Regions from separate parts of the Variovorax sp. Root434 genome, predicted to be linked through region 1. Evidence: predicted binding sites of a transcription regulator. Region 1 holds the regulator's gene; each other region holds the start of a gene.

Region 1 (3,890 bases):
CTCGCTGACCCATTCGATGCGCGACTCGTTGCTGCCTTCGGCAAAGCGCAGCCGGTAGGCGCCCTGCTGCTTGAGCACGTCGATGAGTTTCAGCGCCTGCTGCGCCATCTCGGCGCTGTGGATGATCAGCCCGATCTCGGTGTTGGCGGACTCCGAGCGCGGGTCGAAATTCATCGACCCGACGAACAGCGTGCGCCGGTCGATCACGGCCGACTTGGCATGCAGCCGCCCGACCGAGGTGCCGAACAGGCCCAGCCGCACGCTGCGCCGGGTGCGCGTGGAGCTCAACTCGTAGAGGTCGGCGCCGAGCTTGAGCATGTCGGGCCGGTAGCGGCGGTAGGCGGTGTGCACCAGCGGCTCGTCGGTGGCGGCCAGCGAATTGGTGACGACGCTGATCTTCACGTTGCGGTTGCGGATCTCGCGCATCACCTCCAGCCCCGTGGCGCCCGGGATCAGGTAGGGCGAGACGATGGTCACCTCGGAGCGCGCGCGGCGCATCTGCTCGACCACGTTGTAGCGCACGCTGTCGACGTCGAGCAGCGGCACGCCGCCGTAGGAGGCGGTCTTGCCGATCACGCGCTCGGGCGAATCGGCGTAGGCCTCGGCGGTGGTCCAGATCAGGCCGAGCTTGCCGGCGTTCAGGTCTTCCACCATCGGGCTGTAGCCGAGCAGGTCGTTGGGCGCGGGCTTCGGCGGCGGCGGCGTGGTGTCGGGGCCGGTGGCGGCGTCGAAGCGGCGCTGCAGCTCTTCGGCCGACAGCTCGCTGCGCACCACCGACTGGATCGGCCGCACGTAGATGCTGTTCCAGTACTGGTCGAACAGGCTGCCCAGCCGCGGGATCAGCGCGCCGGTGACGAAGGTGTCGAGGTCGAGAAAATTCTCGCCCGCGGTGCGCGTGAAGTACTGGTTGCCGATGTTGCGCCCGCCCGCCACCGCCATCGCGCCGTCGGCGATGAACAGCTTGTTGTGCATGCGCCGGTTGACGCGGCTGAAGTCGAACAGCGAGGCGGTGAAGCGCTTCAGGATGCTCGCGCGCCCGGCCGGGAACGGGTTGAACAGGCGCAGCTCGACGTTGGGCGTGGCGGCAAAGCCGAGCAGCAGTTCGTCCTCGCCCGAGGTGTAGAGATCGTCCATCAGCACCCGCACGCGCACGCCGCGCTGGGCGGCGTCGCGCAGGGTGCGCAGCAGGTAGCGGCCGGTCTCGTCGTTCTCGATCTGGTAGTACTGCACGTCGAGCGTGCGCTGGGCGCGGCGGGCCAGCTGGATGCGGGTGTCGAAGGCGAAGTCGCCACCGGGCATCAGGCGAAAACCGCTCAGGTCGGGGTCGGGCTGCGAGGCCAGCGCGAGCTTGCCGAGGGCGGTGTCGGCCGACACCGCCATGGCCTTGGTGGGTGCGCGCGGGGCCTCGTCGGGCAGGGTGGCGCAGCCGGCGAACAGCAACACCGCCGCCATGACGAAAACCCAGTGCCCACAACGCGACAGCAGGCGACGGGTCATCGGCGTCTTTCTACAGGGCTTTGCGCAGGTTGGCGGGCGCGATGCGCAGCGCCTCGCGGTACTTGGCCACGGTGCGGCGTGCGCACTCGATGCCCTGCTCTTTCAGCATCTCGGAGATCTGGCTGTCCGACAGCGGCTTCTTGATGCTCTCGGAACTCACGAACTGCTTGATCAGCGCGCGCACCGCGGTGCTCGACGCATTGCCGCCCGTCTCGGTGCCCAGCGCCGAGCCGAAGAAGTACTTGAGCTCGACGGTGCCGAACGGCGTGGCCATGTACTTGGCGGTGGTCACGCGCGAGATGGTCGACTCGTGCAGGCCCAGTTCGTCGGCGATCTCGCGCAGCACCAGCGGGCGCATCGCAAGTTCGCCATGCACGAAGTAGCTCTTCTGCCGCTCGACGATGGCATTGCTCACGCGCAGGATGGTGTCGAAACGCTGCTGGATATTCTTGATGAACCAGCGCGCCTCCTGCAGCCGCTGCGACAGCGCCTGGCTGCCCTCGCCCTTGTGCGACTTGAGCGCGCCGGCGTAGATGTCGTGCACGCGCAGGCGCGGCATCACCTCGGGGTTCAACATGACGCGGAACTTCACGTTGGTGCCGCGGCCGGTCTTGGTGACGATCACGTCGGGAATGACGATGTTGCGCTCCACGTCGACGAAGCGCCGGCCCGGCTTGGGCTCCAGCCGCGCGATGATCTGCAGCGCAGAGCGCACCAGCTCCTCGCTGCTGCGGGTGAGCGTGGCCAGGCGCTTGAAATCGCGGCGCGCAAGCAGCTCCATCGGCTGCTTGCAGACGGTGATGGCGGTCTTGCGGACCAGCGCCTCTTCGTCGGTCTCGTCCTCGCTGGCCATGGCGCGCAGCTGGATGCACAGGCATTCGCCGAGGTCGCGCGCGCCTACGCCCGCGGGCTCCAGGCTCTGCAACAGTCCGAGCGCCACCTGGAAGTGATGCACGAGGTCGTCGAACTGGTCGTTGTCGTCGCCGGCCAGGCCCGAGGCCAGCGCGGGCAGCGAGTCTTCGAGGTAGCCGTCGTCGTTGAGCGATTCGATGAGAAAGCGCAGCGCGGCGCTGTCGTTCTCGTTCAGCCGCAGGCTCAGCGCCTGGCGGTGCAGGAATGACTGCAGCGACTCCTGGCTGCGCGCGAGTTCGGTGGCGTCGGCGCGTTCGTCGTCGCCCAGGTTGTTCTGGCGCGCGGGCGCGTCGCTGCCCCACTCGCTGTCGTCGGGCGCCGCCATGTCGACGGTGCCGTCGCCCTCCCAGTCGGGCTCGCGCTCGGTGATCTCGGCAGCCGGCCCGTCGGTATCCGCCGTGGTGGTGCTGGTGGTCTCGGCGGGCGCGCTGGCGGCCGAAGGCGCGAAGTCGCTCTCGCCCTCATCGCGCGGAACCGGCGCATCGGCCGTGTCGAGCCCGAATTCCTCGCGCGCCGCTTCTTCCGCGGTGCGTTCGAGGAACGGGTTTTCGTCCAGCATCTGCTCCACTTCCTGGCTCAGTTCGAGCGTGGAAAGCTGCAACAGCCGAATGGACTGCTGCAGCTGTGGCGTCAGTGCCAGATGCTGCGAGACGCGAAGGGACAGCCCTTGCTTCATGAGGAAATGGCTCCCCCCCAGGCTGCGCGCTTCGCGCTACGCCAACCCCCTACCGGGGGCGGGCCGGCCGCTTCGGGCGGCCGTGCGCGGCGGCCCCCGCGAGGAAGCTCCGCGCGGACGGTGGCCACGATGATCCTTGACCCTCGCCGCACGATCACATCCGGAAGTGTTCGCCCAGGTACACCCTGCGTACTTCGGCGTTGTCGACGATCTCCGAGGGTGTACCTTGTGCCAGCACATGCCCGTCGCTGATGATGAACGCGTGATCGCAGATGCCCAGCGTTTCACGCACGTTGTGGTCGGTGATGAGCACGCCGATGCCGCGCTCCTTCAGGAAGCTGATGATCCGCTGGATTTCGATCACCGCGATCGGGTCGATGCCGGCGAAGGGCTCGTCCAGCAGGATGAAGCGCGGCTGGGTGGCCAGCGCGCGTGCGATCTCGACGCGGCGGCGCTCGCCGCCCGACAGCGCCAGCGCGGGCGAGTCGCGCAGGTGGTCCACCCGCAGGTCGGCCAGCAGTTCGGACAGGCGCTCTTCGATGTGCTGCTTCGACAGCGGTGCCATCTTGCCGTTGGCATCGGGCTCGCTCTGGAGCTCGAGCACGGCGCGCACGTTTTCCTCGACCGTGAGCTTGCGGAAGATCGAGGCTTCCTGCGGCAGGTAGCTCAGGCCCATGCGGGCGCGGCGGTGGATCGGCATGTGGGCGATGGGCTCGCCGTCGATGGTGATGTCGCCCGCATCGGCGCGCACCAGCCCCACGATCATGTAGAACGAGGTGGTCTTGCCCGCGCCGTTCGGCCCGAG
Region 2 (3,890 bases), on a different contig from region 1:
GTGGGAAAGCGCTCGTCGGCGAAGAGCTCGGGGTCGTGCCACAGCGTCTGGCCGTCGGCGCGCCAGAAGATCGACAGCGCCCAGCGCGGCAGCTGCTCGCCCGGGTACCACTTGCCTTGGCCGAAATGCAGGAAGCCGCCCTTGCCGTACTCGGCGCGCAGCTTGTGCACGAGTTCGGTGGCGTAGCCGCGCTTGGTGGGGCCGAGCGCGTCGGTGTTCCATTCGGGCGCGTCGCGGTCGCTGGTGGCCACGTAGGTGGGCTCGCCGCCCATGGTGAGGCGCACGTCGCCGGCCTTCAGGCGCGCATCGACGGCGTCACCCAGGGCCAGCACTTCGGACCATTGCTCTTCGGTGTAGGGCTTGGTGACGCGCGGCGATTCGTAGATGCGCGTGACCTTCATTTCATGGCCGAACTCGACCTCCGACTCATCCACGCCGCCCTCGATGGGCGCGGCGCTCGACGGCGTGGGCGTGCAGGCCAGCGGAATGTGGCCTTCGCCGGCCAGCAGGCCCGAGGTGGCGTCGAGGCCGATCCAGCCTGCGCCCGGCAGGAACACCTCGCACCAGGCGTGCAGGTCGGTGAAGTCGACCGTGGTGCCGCTCGGGCCGTCGAGCGCCTTCACGTCGGGCGTGAGCTGGATCAGGTAGCCCGAGACGAAGCGTGCGGCCAGGCCCATGTGGCGCAGCAGTTGCACCAGCAGCCAGCCCGAGTCGCGGCAGGAGCCGCTGCCGCTGGCGAGCGTTTCTTCCGGCGTCTGCACGCCGGGCTCCATGCGGATCAGGTAGTTGACGTCCTGCTGCACCTGCTGGTTGATGCCGACCAGGAAGTCGATGGTGCGCTGCTCCTTGCGGTCGACCTTGTCGAGGTAGGCCTCCAGCAGCGGAGTGACCGGGTCGGCCACGAGATAGGGCGCGAGCTCTTCGGCCTGCGAGGCCGTGTACTTGAAGGGGAAGTTCTCGGCCTGCGGCTCGAGGAAGAAGTCGAAGGGGTTGTAAACCGCCATCTCGACCACGAGGTCGACCGTGACCTTGAATTCGCGCGTCTTCTCGGGAAACACCAGCCGCGCCTGGTAGTTGGCGAACGGGTCCTGCATCCAGTTGACGAAGTGCTCGGCCGGCTCGACCCGAAGCGAGTACGAGATCACGTTGCTGCGGCAATGCGGCGCGGGCCGCAAGCGCACGACCTGTGGGCCCAGCTGCACCGGGCGGTCGTATTTGTAGTGGGTGACGTGGTGGAGAGCGGCGTGAATGGACATGCGTTTTTATGTGCAGTGCTGCGAGATTGCATCGAAAAGATGTCTCTTGTGAGACGCATACTAGCCCAGTTGCAAAGCAATTAACGCGCCACTGAGCGTGACTTTGGGGAGGGTTTGCATCATGGGTTCGGGAGTTTCTCGTTGACGCCGTTTCGCGCGTCCGGCGCCGCCGCGGGCAGATCGTGGGTGTTCGCGGCGCTGTGTGGTTCGCTGCTCGGTGCGGTCCTGCAGTTGCAGCAGGCGGGGCTTTGGCGGGCATGGGTGTATGCGGGTTTGCTGCTCGTGGCCGGGGCCGGCCTGTGGTGGCGGCGCCTGTCGGGCCGGGGGCTGTTGATGGCCTCGCTCGTGTGCGGCGCAATGGCGGGTGCGGGGCTTGCGGGATGGCGCGCCGCCGTCTACGCGAGCGGTGCGCTGGACCCGGCGCTCGAAGGGCGCGACCTGCAGGTCACCGGTGTCGTGTCGGAGATGCCCCAGCGCAGCGAGGGCGGGACGCGGTTCCGTCTGGATGTCGAGTCTGCGGGCTGGGCCGACCCCGGGGAGGAGGGGCGGCCCACCGTGCCTGATCGCATTGCCCTCGGCTGGTATTCGGAAGGCTCAGGCCTGTGGGATCGGGCGTCCGAAGGCCGGACGCCGTCGGCCAGCACCGTTGGCTCCCTCCACGCCGGCGAGCGATGGCGCCTGACGGTGCGCCTGAAGGCGCCGCACGGCAACCGCAACCCCCACGGCTTCGACAGCGAACTCTGGATGTGGGAGCAGGGCCTGCGCGCCGGCGGCCATGTGCGAACCGGCGCGCGCGATGCGGCGCCCGCGCTCGTTGCGCCTACGCGGCGGCATCCCATCGAGCGCGCACGCGAAGCCGTGCGCGACGCCGTCTTCGAACGCGTGCCCGACCGCGCCCAGGCAGGCGTGATCGCGGCCCTGGTCACCGGCGACCAGAGCGCCATCGACCGCTCGGGCTGGGACGTCTTCCGCGCCACGGGCGTGGCGCACCTGATGTCGATCTCCGGCCTGCACGTCACCATGTTCGCCTGGCTGGCCGCGCACGTCGTCGGCCTGCTCTGGCGGCGCAGCGCGCGGCTGATGCTGCGCGTGCCCGCGCAGCAGGCCGCGCTGGTGGGCGGCGTGCTGCTCGCCACGCTCTATGCGCTGTTCAGCGGCTGGGGCGTGCCTTCGCAGCGCACGGTCTGGATGCTGGCGGCGGCCGCGCTGCTGCGCCTCACGGGCCGGCGCTGGCCCTGGCCGCATGTGTGGCTGTTGACGGCGGCCGTGGTGGTCGCTCTCGATCCCTGGGCCTTGATGCAGGCGGGTTTCTGGCTCAGCTTCGTGGCGGTGGGCGTGCTGTTCGCCACCGACGCCGGGGTGCCCGGAGAGCGGAAGGCCGGCGCGTCTTTCCGGCTGCTCCAGTTCCTGCGCGAGCAGTGGGTCATCACGCTCGCGATCACGCCGCTCAGCCTGCTGCTGTTCCAGCAGGTTTCGCTGATCGGCCTGCTGGCCAATGCGGTGGCGATCCCCTGGGTCACGCTGGTGATCACGCCGCTGGCGATGCTCGGCGTGGCCGTGGCGCCGCTGTGGGACCTGGCGGCCCGCGCCGTGCAGGTGCTGGCGCTGCTGCTGCAATGGCTGGCCGGACTGCCGTATGCCACGCTCTCGGTGGCCGCGCCGCCCTGGTGGATGGCCGCCTGCGGCGTGGCCGGTGGCGCGCTGCTGGCCATGCGGCTGCCCTGGTCGCTGCGCACCCTCGGCATTCCACTGCTGCTGCCGGTGCTGCTGTGGCAGGCACCCCGGCCCGCGGCGGGCGAATTCGAACTGCTCGCTGCCGACGTCGGCCAGGGCAACGCGGTGCTCGTGCGCACCGCGACGCACAGCCTGCTCTACGACGCCGGCCCGCGCTACAGCCTGGAAAGCGATGCCGGCCATCGCGTGCTCGTGCCGTTGCTGCGGGCGTACGGCGAGCGCCTCGACACGCTGGTGCTGAGCCATCGCGACCTCGACCACACCGGCGGCGCGCCCGCGGTGCTCGCGATGCAGTCACAGGCCGCGCTGCTGAGTTCCATCGAGGCCACGCACCCGCTGCAGGCGATGCGTGCGGCGCGGCGTTGCGAAGCGGGGCAGGCCTGGAGCTGGGACGGCGTGCGCTTCGAGGTGCTGCATCCGTTCGACACCGACTACCGCGGCTTCACCAAACCCAATGCGGTGTCGTGCGTGCTGCGCATCGACAGCGGCCGCGCCGTGGCGCTGCTGGCCGGCGACATCGAGCGGCTGCAGGAGACCGCGCTCGTCACGCGCACGCCGGAATTGCTGCGCGCCGACGTGCTGCTGGCGCCGCATCATGGCAGCAAGACCTCGTCGAGCCCGGCGTTCCTCGACGCGGTGAAGCCGCGCATCGCCATCGTCCAGGCGGGGTACCGCAACCGCTTCGGCCATCCGGCGCAGGAAGTGGCGGCGCGCTACCTGGAGCGTGGCGGGCAGTTGGTCGAGAACACCCGGTGCGGCGCGGCGCACTGGAGCAGCGTGCGCCCCGGGGACGTGGCCTGCGAGCGTGAGCGGAACGCGCGATATTGGCAGCACAGCCTGCCCTGAAGCCGGCTCAGGATTTTCGGGGGGAGGCCGTTGTTCCTGCCATGATCTGGGGGC
Region 3 (3,890 bases), on a different contig from region 1:
CCCCTGCATTGGTCGCCGCAGCCAAGGACGACGCGCTCGTGCCCTGGACCTGCTCGCAGCGCCTGGCCGATGGCCTGCGCGACGTCACGCTCGACTTCATGCCGCACGGCGGCCATGCCCACAGCGTGACCGAGGCCGAAGCCTTCAACCGCAGCCTGCTCGACTTTCTTTCCCGGGTCAGCGCACCCGCCGTTCCCGCATGACCAAAACGCTTTCCACCGCACTCGACGACGCCGCGCTGTCGCTGCTATTCACCGGCGCACGCAGCCACAACGGCTGGACCGACGAACCGGTCACCGATGCACAGCTGCAGCAGATCTATGCGCTCGCGAGCCTCGGCCCGACCTCGGCCAACTGCTCGCCTGCCCGCTTCGTGTTCGTGCGCACGCCTGAAGGCAAACAGCGCCTCGCACCGGCGCTCTCCAAGGGCAACCTCGACAAGACAATGACCGCCCCCGTCACGGTCATCGCCGCGTGGGACCGCAAGTTCTACGACAAGCTGCCCACGCTGTTCCCGCATGCCGACGCGCGCAGCTGGTTCACCGGCAGCCCCGAAGCCGCGCACGAGACCGCCTTCCGCAATGCCAGCCTGCAGGCGGGCTACCTGCTGCTCGCCGCGCGCGCGGTCGGCCTCGACGCCGGGCCGATGTCGGGCTTCGACAAGGCGAAGGTCGATGCCGCCTTCTTCGAGGGCACCGACTGGACCACCAACTTCCTCATCAACCTGGGCCACGGCGATGCGTCGAAGGTGTTCGGCCGCCTGCCGCGGCTGCCCTTCGACGAGGCCTGTGTGCTGGCCTGAAAGAGTCACGACATGCTGAACGCCATGGCCTCCCACCCTGCAGCATCGAACCCACCCGGCCTGCCTACGGGCCTGCCGAAGGCCGACTACCGCAATGCGATGGCGCGCCTGGGCGCCGCAGTGAACATCATCACCACCGACGGCCCCGCAGGCCGCGCCGGCTTCACGGCCTCGGCCGTGTGCAGCGTGACCGACGAACCGCCGACGCTGCTCGTGTGCCTGAACCGCTCGGCCTCGGTGTACCCGGCGTTCAAGGCCAACGGTGTGCTGTGCGTGAACGTGCTGGCCGCGGGGCACCAGTCGCTCTCCGCGCTGTTCGGCGGCAAGACGCCGATGGACGAACGCTTCGCCGCCGGCAACTGGAGCCACAAGACCACGGGCTCGCCGATGCTCGACAACGCGGCCGTGTCCTTCGACTGCCGCGTGGTGCATTCAACGAGCGCGGGCACGCATGACGTGCTGTTCTGCGAAGCGGTGGCCATCGCCATCGGCGGCGCGGCGCAAGGCTTGATCTACTTCGACCGGCGCTATCACGAGATCGCGGCGCCACCGCAGCACTGACGCTTCTTACCCTTCTGCATTCGCAGGCAATGCCTTTGAATTGCTCCTTCCCCCTTTGGGGGAAGGCTGGGATGGGGGCAGGCAGAGCGCTCGATGGACACGCTGCTTGCCCCACCCCAACCCTCCCCCAGAGGGGGAGGGAGCAAGGCAAGATTCAGCGGGGCGCAATGCCCTGCAGCACGATGCGCTGAACGTTCTCCACGGTCTGCTCGAAGAACGCCGCATCGTCCAGCGTGTGGCCCGTCAGTGCCTGCACCTGTACGCCGAAGTCCGCGTAGTGCTGCGTCACCGCCCACAGCGCGAAGATCAGGTGATGCGGGTCGACCGGCGCCAGCTTGCCGGCCTCGATCCATGCGCGAATCACTTCCGATTTTTTCTCCACCAGCGTGCGCAGCTCGCGGTCGAGTTCGTCGCGCAGCAGCGGCGCGCCCTGGATCATTTCGAGGCAGAACAACCGCGACGCATCGGGCCGGTCGCGCGACACCACCAGCTTGCGGCGGATGTAGCCGCCGATGGCCTCGCCCGGGTCCTGCTCGGCGCTGAAGCCGCGCAGCGGTTCGAGCCACAGCGCCAGCAGGTCGCGCAGCACATTGACGTAAAGCTCTTCCTTGTTCGCGAAGTAATAGAGCAGGTTGCTCTTCGACACATCGGCGCGCGCCGCCACCTGGTCGATCGACGTGCCGTGCAGGCCGAAGCGCGAGAACAACCCCAGCGCTGCACCAAGGATCGCACTGCGCTTGTCCTCGATCTGGCGCAGCCGGCGATTCACCGCGGACGCGCTGCGCACCGCGGGCTTGGCGCGCTTGCGCACCGGGCTCTCTTTGCTGGCGCTTGCGGCCAGCGCTTTGGTCTTCGGCATCTTCCCTCGCTCTTGTTCATGAATCGGCAAACGGCGCACCACTGTAAGGCCACGGTGCATCGCCTTGCGCCGCAGTTGCCTTCGCGGCGCAAGGTTGCGCACCATGCTGACGCGACGAATGCGTTTTGTCCATTTGGTCCAACTGGCACAGACGTTGCATGGCGAAAGGCATGCCAAGCATGAGGAACCTGCCATGACCCTGCTGTCCGTCCCCATCATCGATCTCGCGCCCTACTTCGCCGGCACCGCCGAAGGAAAGGCGGAGGTCGCGAAGAAAGTCGACGAAGCCTGCCGCAGCATCGGCTTTCTCGTCATCACCAACCACGGCATTTCGCCGGACCTGATCTCCCGCGTGTCCTCGCTCTCGCGCAGGTTCTTCGACATGCCGCTGGCAGAGAAGCGCAAGGTCGACCGCCCGCGCGAAGACGCCGTGCGCGGCTACAGCGCAGTGGGCGAGGAAGGCCTTTCCTACAGCCTCGAAGAGGCCGCGCCCGGCGACCTGAAGGAGTCGTTCTCCATCGGTCCCTCGAACGTGCCCGACGACGACTACCACCGCGGCCCCGCAGCCGGCCCGCACTTCGAGCCCAACAGCTGGCCGCCCATCGAAGGCTTCAAGGAAGCCTACGAGGGCTACTTCGAGGCAATGAGCGATCTCTCGCGCTCGCTGATGCGCGTCTTCGCGCTCGGCCTGTCGCTGCCCGAGACCTTCTTCGACGACAAGATCGACAGGCACATCAGCATGTTCCGCGTGCTGAGCTATCCGCCTCAACGCGAACAGCCACTGCCCGGCCAGCTGCGTGCGGGCGCGCACAGCGACTACGGCAGCCTCACCATCGTGCTGCCCGACGACAAGGGCCTGCAGGTGTTCAACAAGGCCGGCCAGTGGGTCGACGTGCCGCAGGTCGAAGGCGGCCTGGTGGTCAACATCGCCGACCTCATGATGCAGTGGACCAACGACCAGTGGGTGTCCACGCTGCACCGCGTGATCAACCCGCCCTTCGAGGTGGCGAGCACCAATCGCCGGCAGTCGCTGGTGTTCTTCCATCAGCCCAACTACGACGCGATGGTCGAGTGCTTGCCGAGCTGCCTCGCGCCGGGCGAAGAGGCGAAGTACGCGCCCATCTCGTCGGGCGACCACCTCACATCGAAGTTCGTCAAGCAGACGACCTTCGGCGGCACCAAAGTGACGGCCTGAACGCATGGCCCACCTGTCTTACGTCAACGTCTTCGCGAAGGACGTGGTCGCGCTCAGCGGCTTCTACCAGCGCGTGTTCGGCTTCGCCGAGATCGAGGCGATCCGCTCGCCGATCTTCCGCGGGCTGGACACCGGCAAGTCGAGCCTGGGCTTCAACGCGCTCGATGCCTACGAACTGCTGCACCTGAGCGAGTTCTCGGACACGCGCGGTGTCAAGTTCCTGCTGAACATCGACGTCGACAGCCAGGCCGACGTCGACCGCATGGTGCCCGTTGCGCTCGAAGCGGGTGCCACGCTCGTCAAGCCGCCGTACGTTACCTACTACAACTGGTACCAGTCGGTGTTGCTGGACCCCGAAGGCAATGTGTTCCGCATCAACTTCATGATGTGACGCGCACTGCTCGCTCCGATTTTCTCGTCCCTCCCTTTCTTCAAAGCCCCTCACCAAAGGTAGTTCCATGCAGCAGCTGCGC
Region 4 (3,890 bases), on a different contig from region 1:
CGCTCAGCACCGCGCCCAGCATCAGCACCCGCATCACGCCCAGGCGCATCGACAGCACGCCGCCGACGAAGGCGCCCACCAGCGTCATGATCACGCCGTAGATCTTGCTGACTGTGGCCACCTGATCCTTGGTGAAGCCCATGTCCACGTAAAAAGGGTTGGCCATGATGCCCATCACCACGTCGCTGATGCGGTAGATGGCGATCAGCGAGAGGATCAGCGCGGCCTGCCACCGGTAGCGGCGGATGAAGTCGGCGAAGGGCTCGATGAGCACGCTGCGCAGCCATTCGGCCGCGTTCTTCGCCTTGGGCAGCACGCGGCGCACCGGTTCGGGCGACAGCAGCACCGTTAGCACCCCCACCGCCATCGAAGCGGCCATCACCAGGTACGCCGTCTTCCAGGCGCCGTTCTGGTAGCCGGCGGTGGCGGCTTCGGCCACCGACATCTCGGCCCAGGCCGCCACCCACAGCACCCCGGCGCCGGCCCAGATCATCGCGAGCCGGTAGCCCGTCTGGTAGGCGGCGGCGAGCGCGGCCTGCTTGCGGGTTTCGGCCGACTCGATGCGGAAGGCGTCCAGCGCGATGTCCTGCGTGGCCGAGCCGAAGGCCACCAGCAGCGCGCACCAGATCAGCGGCGCGAGGCCCTGGCGCGGGTCGTTCAGCGCCATGCCGATCAGGCCGGCGATCACCACGCACTGCGCCAGCAGCAGCCAGCCGCGCCGGCGTCCGAGCAGCGTGGTCAGCGGCGGCAGCGGCAGCCGGTCGACCAGCGGTGCCCAGACCCACTTGAAGCCGTAGGCCAGCCCGACCCAGCTCAGGTAGCCGATGGTTGTGCGGTCGATGCCCGCTTCGCGCAGGCGAAAACTCAGGGTGCCCAGCACCAGCAGCAGCGGCAGCCCGGCCGAGAAACCCAACGCCAGCATGCGCAGGGTGGCGGGCTCCAGGTAGACCTTCAGCGCGTCGCGCCAGGGCGGGGAAGAGGCGGTGGGGGTTTCTGCGGAAGGTACGGACATGAGCCTCGGATTGTCCATGAGTGCAGGGGGGCGTCGGCCCGGCCTTTGTCTTCATTTGTTCCTATGATCCGGCTCCTATGTGCACACGATGCGATCTCCCTGTTTCCGCCATCTCCACCGCTACCGCCGCTTCCGCATGGAATCCCCGGCGGGCCTTCCTGCTGGCGGCCGCCGGCGCCGCCTTCAGCGGCACGGCGCTGGCGCAGGTCAATGTCGGCAATGCCTCGGTCGCGCGCAACCTCGTGCCGGCCGACAGGATCGAGGCAGCCGGCGTGCAGCAGTACGGCCAGCTGCTCGAACAGGCGCGCGCCAAGAACGCGCTCGCGGGCGACGACAACCCGCAGCTGCAGCGCCTGCGCGCCATCGCGAAGCGCCTCATTCCCTTCGCCACGCCCTGGAATTCGCGCGCCCGCGACTGGAAGTGGGAGGTCAACCTGATCGGCAGCAAGCAGATCAACGCCTTCTGCATGCCCGGCGGCAAGATCGCCTTCTTCACCGGCATCCTCGAACAGCTCAAGCTCACGGACGACGAGGTCGCGATGGTCATGGGCCACGAGATGGCCCACGCGCTGCGCGAGCATGCGCGTGCCCGCCTCGCCAAGAGCGCGGGCACGGGCGCGGCGCTCTCCATCGGTGCGCAGCTGCTCGGACTGGGGCAGATGGGCGACCTGGCGGCGCGCGCCGGCACGCAGCTCCTCACGCTCAAGTTCAGCCGCAGCGATGAGTCGGAGGCCGACCTCGTGGGGCTCGAACTCGCGGCACGTGCGGGCTATGACCCGAAGGCATCGGTGTCGCTGTGGCAGAAGATGGCCACGGCGTCGAAGAACCAGGGCGGGCTGAGCTTCCTCTCGACGCACCCGAGCGGGCCGGACCGCATCGCGAAGCTGGAGGCGACCCTGCCGAAGGTGGAGACGCTCTACCGGGACGCGAAGAAGAGCTGACTTGCCTGACTCCCTCTCCCCTGGGCAGAGGTGAGGGTGGCGGCCTTCATACGAGGGCCGCGCTTCTTCGCCCGCACCTGCCCTCACCCCAACCCTCTCCCCCAGGGGAGAGGGAGCAACGCCCCCATCCCCTGAATTGATCCGCGCGACCTCGCGTCGCCGCTGGCACGCCGCTTGCATCTCAACTTGTACACATGTTTGGATGCCTGATGATGGTGCATGAAGAAGATGGATCGCCCGCCGCCGCCTGGATCGCCAGGTTCGCGCAGCCCATGGCGCACGCCCGGGCTGGCGAAGCCCCCGGCTCCGTCCTGCCGCTCGCCGGGCTGCGCTTCGCGGTCAAGGACAACATCGACGTGGCCGGCGTGCCCACCACCGCCGCCTGTCCGGCCTTTGACCGCCTGCCCCCGGTCCACGCGGCCGTGGTGCAGCGCCTGCTCGAAGCCGGTGCATCGCTGGCTGGCAAGACCAACCTCGACCAGTTCGCCTGCGGCCTGAACGGCACGCGCTCGCCTTACGGCGAGGTGCCCAATGCCTTCGACGCGCGCTATGTCTCGGGCGGCTCCAGCTCGGGCTCGGCCTACGTGGTGGCGGCCGGCGAGGTCGACTTTGCGCTGGGCACCGACACCGCGGGCTCGGGCCGCGTGCCGGCCGGGCTCAACAACATCGTCGGCCTGAAGCCCTCGCGCGGCCTGCTGAGCACCTTCGGCGTGGTGCCCGCTGCGCAGAGCGCGGACTGCGTCTCCATCTTTGCGCGCACCGTCGCCACCGCGGTCGACGTGCTGCTCGCTTGCGCCGGCCACGACGCGCGCGACCCCTATTCGCGCGACCTGGCTTTGCGCCGCGAGCCGCTGCCAGCGCACTTCCGCTTCGGCGTGCCCGACAGGCTGAGCTTCTTCGGCGACGCCGCCGCCGAGCAGGCGTTCAACGACGCGACTGCGCGGCTGCTGGCAATGGGTGGCTCGCCCGTCACCATTCCCTACGCCCCGCTTGCGGAGGCTGCCGCGCTGCTCTATGAAAGTGCGCTCGTCGCCGAACGCTACGCCGCGGTGCGCGAGTTCTTCGACGCGCATGGCGACGAAGTGATCGAGCCCGTGCGCGGCATCTTCGCGAGCGGCCGCAGCTACACCGCCGCCGACGTGTTCGAAGCCCAGACGCGGCTGCGCGCCATTGCGCAGCAGGTCGAGCCGATGTGGCGCGACATCGACGTGCTGCTCGTGCCCACCGCGCCCACGCACTACACCCGTGAGCAGATGCGTGCCGATCCGGTGGTGCTCAACCGCAACCTTGGCGCGTACACCAACTTCGTCAACCTGCTCGACTACGCCGCGCTCTCCGTGCCCAGCAGCCTGCGCGCGGACGGCCTGCCGTTCGGCATCACGCTGATCGGCCCCTGCGGCAGCGACCTTGCGCTGGCCGACCTGGGCCAGCGCTACCACCACGCCACAGGGCTCGCGCAGGGCGCCCTCGGCCTGCCGCTGCCCGCGCCGCGCGCCATTCCCGGCCTCGCCGCGCCGGATGCCGGCACCCTGCCCATCGCCGTGGTCGGCGCGCATCTGTCCGGCATGCCGCTCAACAGCCAGCTCACCGAGCGCGGCGCCACGTTGATGCAAGCCACCATCACGTCGCCGGCCTACAGGCTGCACGCATTGCCGGGCACCGTGCCGCCCAAACCCGGCCTGCGGCGCGTGGCTGAAGGCGAGGAAGGCACCGCCATCGCGCTCGAAGTGTGGGCCGTGCCCCTGACGCAGGTCGGCAGCTTTCTCGCCCTCATCCCGCCGCCCCTTGGCCTTGGCAGCGTCGAGCTGGCCGACGGCAGCTGGGTGAAAGGCTTCATCTGCGAGGGCCATGCACTGGCCGGCGCGCAGGACGTGACCCATCACGGCGGCTGGCGCGCATACGTCGCGAGCCGCGCCACCCCGAGTTCCAACTGATTC

The links. The regulator sigma-54, encoded in region 1, starts transcription at its own class of promoters, with help from an activator protein. The targets are predictions, from matches to a motif close to TGGCANGNAANCTGCTTT.
Region 2: the regulator sigma-54 is predicted to act here: its motif matches at 1,330-1,347, upstream of ASD05_RS09760 (DUF2126 domain-containing protein).
Region 3: the regulator sigma-54 is predicted to act here: its motif matches at 2,366-2,383, upstream of ASD05_RS06375 (isopenicillin N synthase family dioxygenase).
Region 4: the regulator sigma-54 is predicted to act here: its motif matches at 2,117-2,134, upstream of atzF (allophanate hydrolase).

What each region holds. Positions count from the first base shown of each region.
Region 1 is NZ_LMEK01000003.1:138,851-142,740, reverse strand. Features, by position in the region: gene ASD05_RS05340 (phospholipase D family protein) at 1-1,497, opposite strand, end outside; gene rpoN (RNA polymerase factor sigma-54) at 1,508-3,085, opposite strand; gene lptB (LPS export ABC transporter ATP-binding protein) at 3,240-3,890, opposite strand, start outside.
Region 2 is NZ_LMEK01000009.1:59,119-63,008, reverse strand. Features, by position in the region: gene ASD05_RS09760 (DUF2126 domain-containing protein) at 1-1,256, opposite strand, end outside; gene ASD05_RS09755 (DNA internalization-related competence protein ComEC/Rec2) at 1,398-3,836, shown strand.
Region 3 is NZ_LMEK01000005.1:46,335-50,224, forward strand. Features, by position in the region: gene rutD (pyrimidine utilization protein D) at 1-203, shown strand, start outside; gene ASD05_RS06360 (malonic semialdehyde reductase) at 200-802, shown strand; gene rutF (NADH-dependent FMN reductase RutF) at 815-1,363, shown strand; gene rutR (HTH-type transcriptional regulator RutR) at 1,518-2,222, opposite strand; gene ASD05_RS06375 (isopenicillin N synthase family dioxygenase) at 2,416-3,417, shown strand; gene ASD05_RS06380 (VOC family protein) at 3,422-3,808, shown strand; gene ASD05_RS06385 (BMP family ABC transporter substrate-binding protein) at 3,876-3,890, shown strand, end outside.
Region 4 is NZ_LMEK01000002.1:98,487-102,376, reverse strand. Features, by position in the region: gene ASD05_RS04150 (AmpG family muropeptide MFS transporter) at 1-1,012, opposite strand, end outside; gene ASD05_RS04145 (M48 family metallopeptidase) at 1,090-1,953, shown strand; gene atzF (allophanate hydrolase) at 2,163-3,887, shown strand.